2 linked regions of the Paeniglutamicibacter kerguelensis genome follow. The protein of the gene in region 2 interacts with the protein of the main gene of each other region in a pairwise test. Links are inferred from orthologs where the notes say so. Each region holds a gene or a part of one and is shown on either strand. Other genes may lie near its edges. The genes, in order: JOF47_RS05470 and ctaD.

The links.
Region 1: the proteins of ctaD (region 2) and JOF47_RS05470 interact in binary tests that used the Escherichia coli proteins (3 or more experiments, as listed by UniProt). The link is inferred for Paeniglutamicibacter kerguelensis from one-to-one orthologs.

Annotation. Positions count from the first base shown.
Region 1 is NZ_JAGIOF010000001.1:1,214,112-1,217,317, forward strand. The notes cover bases 319-3,201. They hold JOF47_RS05470 (aminotransferase class I/II-fold pyridoxal phosphate-dependent enzyme), read right to left. Parts: upstream 2,425-3,201; coding sequence 1,213-2,424; downstream 319-1,212. Other genes in these bases: rsmD (16S rRNA (guanine(966)-N(2))-methyltransferase RsmD), read left to right, coding at 319-469; JOF47_RS05465 (spermidine synthase), read right to left, coding at 431-1,210; coaD (pantetheine-phosphate adenylyltransferase), read left to right, coding at 2,543-3,013; galU (UTP--glucose-1-phosphate uridylyltransferase GalU), read left to right, coding at 3,069-3,201. In the rest of the region: more of rsmD, read left to right, coding at 1-318; more of galU, read left to right, coding at 3,202-3,206. UniProt on the Escherichia coli protein: Shows aminotransferase activity with methionine and histidine as substrates, and to a lesser extent also with phenylalanine.
Region 2 is NZ_JAGIOF010000001.1:1,659,830-1,663,047, forward strand. Bases 112-3,006 are described here. They hold ctaD (aa3-type cytochrome oxidase subunit I), read right to left. Parts: upstream 2,471-3,006; coding sequence 752-2,470; downstream 112-751. Other genes in these bases: JOF47_RS07570 (GntR family transcriptional regulator), read right to left, coding at 112-208; JOF47_RS07575 (cytochrome c oxidase subunit 4), read right to left, coding at 348-749; ctaC (aa3-type cytochrome oxidase subunit II), read right to left, coding at 2,477-3,006. Also shown: more of JOF47_RS07570, read right to left, coding at 1-111; more of ctaC, read right to left, coding at 3,007-3,218. UniProt on the Escherichia coli protein: Cytochrome bo(3) ubiquinol oxidase is the terminal enzyme in the aerobic respiratory chain of E.coli that predominates when cells are grown at high aeration.

The sequences.
Region 1 (3,206 bases), 450 kb from region 2 along the record:
CGATGCCCGAGTCCTGGATCTTTACGCGGGTGCAGGATCGTTGGGGCTCGAGGCGGCAAGCCGTGGAGCCCGATCGGTGCTGTTGGTCGAATTGGCGCCCAAAGCTGCGGCCGTTTGCCAGACCAACGCCGGATTGGTCAACAAGGCGCTGCGAAGCGACATCGTGAGTGTCAGGCGCGGCGCCGTGGATACGGTTCTGGACTCGTTCGCTCCGGCCGCAGGCGTGTCCGGCGGCAAGAGCTGGGATTTGGTGTTCATGGATCCGCCTTATCCCATGACCAACGACGAACTCGCCAAGACGCTCCAAAAGGTGGCACTGCTCCTTGAGGAACATTCAACGGTGGTGGTCGAACGTTCCTCAAGGTCGGAAGAACCCATTTGGCCGACGGGCCTTACGCGTTTCGCCGAGAAAAAATACGGCGAAACGCGGCTATGGTTTGCCGAACCCGTCCAGGTCGCTGCCGAATAGGACGGCACCGGGATGGGGACCGGCCACACGGAGTCGTTCAACGAGCCCCACGTCAATCTTTGAATGGGTCGCCGCCAAGATCATGTTGCCGGGGTATTTTCGGGAAAAGATTTCGGTTGGGGCGCTGGCCATGACCGATCTGAAGACCTCTGACAGTGCATTGATCTGGCTGTCGGCAAAAGCAAACGGCGGATCATCGCCGACGTTGACCAACACCATGCCCTTGTCTTTGAGCAGGTCGTTCATTTCGGAGTAAAAGGCCGGCACGGTCAGGTGTCCGGGCGCCCCGGAACCGCTGAAGATGTCCAAAACAATGACATCGAATTTCCTGTCTGCGAGCTCATGCGTCAGGACCTCTCGGGCGTCCCCGATCAGGGTAGAGAGATTCGCCGGATTGTTCAGCGGGAGCGATTCAAGAACAAAGTCAAGGAGCTCGCGTTCCAAGTCAACCGCGACTTGTGTGCTGCCGGGACGAACCTCTTCAATGTAGCGAGCAAGCGTCAATGCGCCTGCCCCAAGATGCAGCACACTTAGCGGTTTGCCTGGAATGCCGATCTCGTCGACGAAGTTTGCCAGCCGCCGCAGGTATTCGTAGAAGATCTCGTCCGGATGCGCGACATTGACATGGGACTGCTCCGCCCCGGCCAATGACAGCACCCAGGCGCCGGGCACGAAGGTGTCTTCCTCCAAGGTCGCGTGTGCTCCCAGATTGCTCATCCAACGCGAGATGTGAGTGGCCACGGCTAGATGCCTATCTTGGCGGTCAAATGTGACAGGCGTTCGGCTGCCTCGGTGAGAACCTCGAGCTTCTTGCAGAATGCGAATCGCATTAGCGTCCGGGTTTTTTGGGCGCCTTCTGCATGGCAAAAGACCGAGAGCGGGATGCCCGCCACCCCGATGGAAGCCGGCATTTTTCTTGCGAGGTCGAGGGCGCTGGTGAATCCCAACGGCGCAACATCGGCAACGATGAAGTAGGTTCCCCGGGGCCTGTAAACGGTCATGCCGGCTGCCTCGAGGCCGGTCGCCAAAACCTCGCTACGATGCGCCAAATCCTTTGCGAAGCCGGCAAAGAATTCAGTGGGGGAGCCCAACGCTTCGGCAACTACGGGCTGGAACGCCGAACCGGAGGAGTAGCTGAGGAATTGTTTGACGGTGCGCACTGCGGCGACCAACTCTGCCGGTCCGCTGGCCCACCCGACCTTCCACCCAGTGAACGAGAAGGTCTTGCCGACGGACGAAAGGGTCAGTGTCCGCTGCCATGCTCCCGGCAAGGACGCTATGGGGGTGTGGGCAACCCCAAACGTCAAGTGCTCATAGACTTCGTCTGAAAGAATGAGACAGTCATGTTCCGTGGCAAGTGCCACGATCTCGGCCAAAACTTCCCGGTCGAAGACCGCACCCGTGGGGTTGTGTGGGTTGTTCAAGACAATCATTTTGGTACGCGGGTTGAAGGCAGCCCGAAGTTCGGCGATGTTGGGCTGGAACGAGGGCGCGTTCAAGGCGACGGTCCGGTGGATGCCTCCGGCAAGCCCGATTGTCGCCCCGTAGGAATCGTAAAACGGTTCGAAAGTGATTACCTCGTCGCCGGCCTGGATGAATGCGAGGATCGAGGCAGCGATGGCTTCGGTGGCTCCCGTTGTTACAACCACCTCTGTGTCAGGGTCGACCGTGATCCCGTAGAAACGCTTTTGATGCTCGGCTATCGCCGTCCGCAAAGCGGGTATTCCGCCGCCGGGAGCATACTGGTTGAGGTTTCCTGTGATCCCTTCGGCGGCGCGGTCCTTGAAGGGCGCCGGGCCATCGGTGTCCGGGAACCCCTGGCCAAGATTGATGGCGCCGTGTTGTGCCGCCAGTGAGGTTATCTCCTCAAAAATGGTGACACCAAGTTGGCCGGAGGGTGAGAGGAGATTGGCGCCGGCGGCCGTACGCTGCCATGGGAAATTGAATGTGGGCATGATCCATTATCCCGATTCTTGGCGTGATCATCAGACCGAGCAGTTTCGGTACGACACGATGCAATGGTCGATTCATTCACGCAGGTGCTGAGCTCCCGCCTTTGGTAGATTGCTGAGTATGCGTAGAGCCGTCTGCCCCGGATCCTTTGACCCCATTCACAATGGTCATGTTGAAATCATTGCCCGTGCCAGCAGCCTTTTTGACGAGGTGATTGTGGCGGTATCCACCAACTATGCAAAGAAGTACAAGTTCGAGGCCGCCGACCGCCTGGAAATGGTTCAGGAAACCATCGGCGGGCTCCGTGGTGTTAGCGTTCTGCCCATGGGCGATGGCCTTCTTGTGGACTTTTGCAGGGAACACGGCGCGGATGCCATCGTCAAGGGCTTGCGCTCAACGGTCGACTACCAATACGAAATTCCTATGGCCGTGATGAATCGCCATCTCACGGGCGTAGAAACGGTTTTTTTGGCGGCTGACAACAGGTACACCCATTTGTCCTCATCGCTTTTGAAAGAAGTGCAGTCGCTGGGGGGAGACGTTTCCGATTATTTGCCCCGCACCGTGCTCAAACGCTTGAACCACGGATAGCAATGGGAAATTAGTGTTTCGTAGTTTGTGCAATTCATGAAGTAAAGTCGAACCCATGAATACAAGCAGGCGCGTCATCAAAGCAGTCATCCCAGCAGCAGGCCTCGGAACCCGTTTTCTTCCGGCCACAAAGGCCATGCCCAAGGAAATGCTGCCGGTTGTCGACCAGCCGGCCATCCAGTACGTTGTTGCG
Region 2 (3,218 bases):
CAACCAGTGAATCAATGGCCTGCCGCAGCGTTTTCCGGGCCACTCCAAGAGAGGCGGCAAGCTCTCGCTCGGGAGGGAGCTTGAACCCGGGTTCGCACACCGTCTTGGCATGGGTGCGCAGGATTTCACGGATTTGCCGGTATTTGCCAAGGGACGAGTCTTCATCGATGGCACCGAGAACCGGCGGCTGTGGCGCATAGGGTTTCACGTCTACTCCATTGGTTGAGGCCCAAGAACTGCCTGCATTAATTCTCGCTCATGAGAGCCGGGGATAAACGCAAAGTGCCGGTGTTTCCCCTACGGGGAAACACCGGCACTTCAGAAGCTGCGGTTAGGACGCACCAGGATTAGTGGGCGTGGGCACCGCGGCTGTACTCGTAAACCCAACCTACCAAGCCGATCACGGCAAGGCCTGCACCGATGTACAGTACCCACCAGCCCAGTGCCAATCCGGCGAAGCCGGTTGCGGCACCGAAGCCGAGGAACAACGGCCACCAGCTCCACGGGGAGAAGAGGCCGATGGTGCCGGCGTTCTCGTGGATGTCGCCGTCAACACGGTCTTCGGGGCGTGGGCCCACACGACGCGCGGTGTGCAGCAGGTACCAGCCGATCATCATCGAGAGACCGGAGAGCATGAACAAAGCGAGGAAACCGACAGGCTCCTCCCAGTTGACCATGATGCCGTAAACGATTCCTACGGGGGTGAAGAAGAAGATGCCACCGAGGAAGAGCCAGGACTCAACTTTCATGTCTACTTGTCCTTCTGGTCAGCCGGGCCGAAGATCTTGGCCACTGCGTTGTCCGGGGTCGAGCGTGCGCTCAGTTCCGGGTGGTGCAGGTCAAGAGCCGGTCGCTCGGATCGAATGCGCGGGATGGAGTGGAAGTTGTGGCGCGGCGGCGGGCAAGAAGTTGCCCATTCCAGCGACGCACCGAAGCCCCACGGATCATCCACAAGAACCTTCTTGGCCTTGCGGTGGGTGGTCCATACGTTCCAGAAGAACGGAATCATGGACATGCCCAGGATGAAGGAGAAGATCGTCGAGAACTGGTTCATCGTGGTGAAGCCATCTTCAGGCATATAGTCGGCGTAACGACGCGGCATGCCCATGACACCCAGCCAGTGCTGGATGAGGAAGGTGCCGTGGAAGCCGATGAACAGGAGCCAGAAGTGGATCTTGCCAAGGCGCTCGTTGAGCATCTTGCCGGTCCACTTTGGCCACCAGAAGTAGAATCCGGCGAACATTGCGAACACGACGGTCCCGAAGACCACGTAGTGGAAGTGGGCAACCACGAAGTAGGTGTCCGAAACGTGGAAGTCCAGCGGCGGAGCCGAAAGGATGATGCCGGTCAGGCCACCGAAGAGGAAGGTCACCATGAATCCGAGGCTCCAGAGCATCGGGGTTTCGAAGGTGATCGATCCGCGCCACAGGGTACCGATCCAGTTGAAGAACTTCACACCTGTCGGGACGGCGATCAGCATGGTCATGAAGCCGAAGAACGGAAGCATGACGGAGCCGGTGACGTACATGTGGTGCGCCCAAACCGCTACGGACAGTGCCGCGATGGAGATGGTTGCGAAGATCAGGCCCTTGTAGCCGAAGATCGGCTTGCGGCTGAAGACCGGGAAGATTTCCGACACGATGCCGAAGAACGGCAGCGCGATGATGTAAACCTCGGGGTGGCCGAAGAACCAGAACAGGTGCTGCCAGAGAACCGGCCCGCCTGCTTCCGGATCAAAGACGTGCGCCCCGAACCGTCGGTCCGCACCCAGTGCGAACAGTGCGGCTGCCAGCGGCGGGAATGCCATCAGGATCAGGATCGCGGTGATCAGCGTGTTCCAGGTGAAGATCGACATGCGCCACATGGTCATGCCCGGTGCACGCAGGCAAATGATGGTGGTGATGAAGTTGACGGCGCCGAGGATGGTGCCGAAGCCCGACAGCGCCAGGCCGAAGACCCAGAGGTCGCCACCCACGCCGGGGCTGAAGGTGGTGTTCGACAGCGGTGCGTAAGCGAACCAGCCGAAGGATGCAGCACCCTGCGGGGTCAGGTAACCGGACAGCGCGATGATCGATCCGAAGGAGAAGAACCAAAAGGCCAGTGCGTTCAGTCGTGGGAAGGCCACGTCCGGTGCGCCGATCTGGAGCGGCATCATGACGTTTGCGAAGCCTGCGAAGAGCGGGGTTGCAAACATGAGCAGCATGATCGTGCCGTGCATGGTAAACAGCTGGTTGTACTGTTCCTTGGTCTGCAGGATCTGCATACCCGGTTCGAACAGCTCGGCACGGATGATCAATGCCATCACGCCGCCGATGCAGAAGAAGAGGAACGACATGATCAGGTACATGTACCCGATGGTCTTGTGATCCGTGGAGGTGATCCAGTTGACGAAGATCCGTCCCTTGGAAACCGGAACCACGCGCGGTGCGAGGCTCTTGGCCCCGTCGGTGGCGTATTCGTAAGTAGTCACGATGGATTACTCCCCTTCCGCGGCGGTTTCGTTGGGAGCCTGGTTGACCAGGCCCGGCTGGCGATCGTACTCTACGCCCAAGTGGCCATCCTTCATGGTGGCCAGCTGTGCCTCGAATTCGGCCTCGGAAACCACCTTGACGTTGAACAGCATCTCCGAGTGGTATTCGCCACAAAGTTCTGCGCACTTGCCGTCAAACTGACCCTCAACCTGCGGGGTGAGGTAGATGTAGTTGGTCTTTCCCGGAATCATGTCCAGCTTCTGCAGGAATGCAGGGACCCAGAACGAGTGGATGACGTCACGGCTGTTCAGCTCGAGCGTGACGCTCTTTCCAACCGGCAGGTACAGGGTCGGCAGAGTCTCTTCAACGCCCGGTTCACCGGTGAGGTGAGCCTGGACTGTTGCGTCGTACTTCTCTACGCCCTTGTAGGTGTAGTTGTAGTCCCATGCCCACTGCTTGGCACGGACATCCACTACGAGCTCGGAGTCGACCTTGGTATTCAGGGTCTTTTCGGTCTGGTCTGAGAACGTGAAGAACGTCAGGACCAGAACCAACGGCACGGCCGTGTAGAAAATTTCGATTGGCAAGTTGTAGCTAAGCTGGCGCGGGTAGCCAGTATCGCCCTTGCGACGGCGGTAAGCGATGATGCACCAAAGCATCAGGCCCCACGTTAAAATGCCGATGACAAGCGCTGCAATCCACGAGTTGACCCAGAGATCCTGGATCATACCGGTGTGGTTGGTAGTG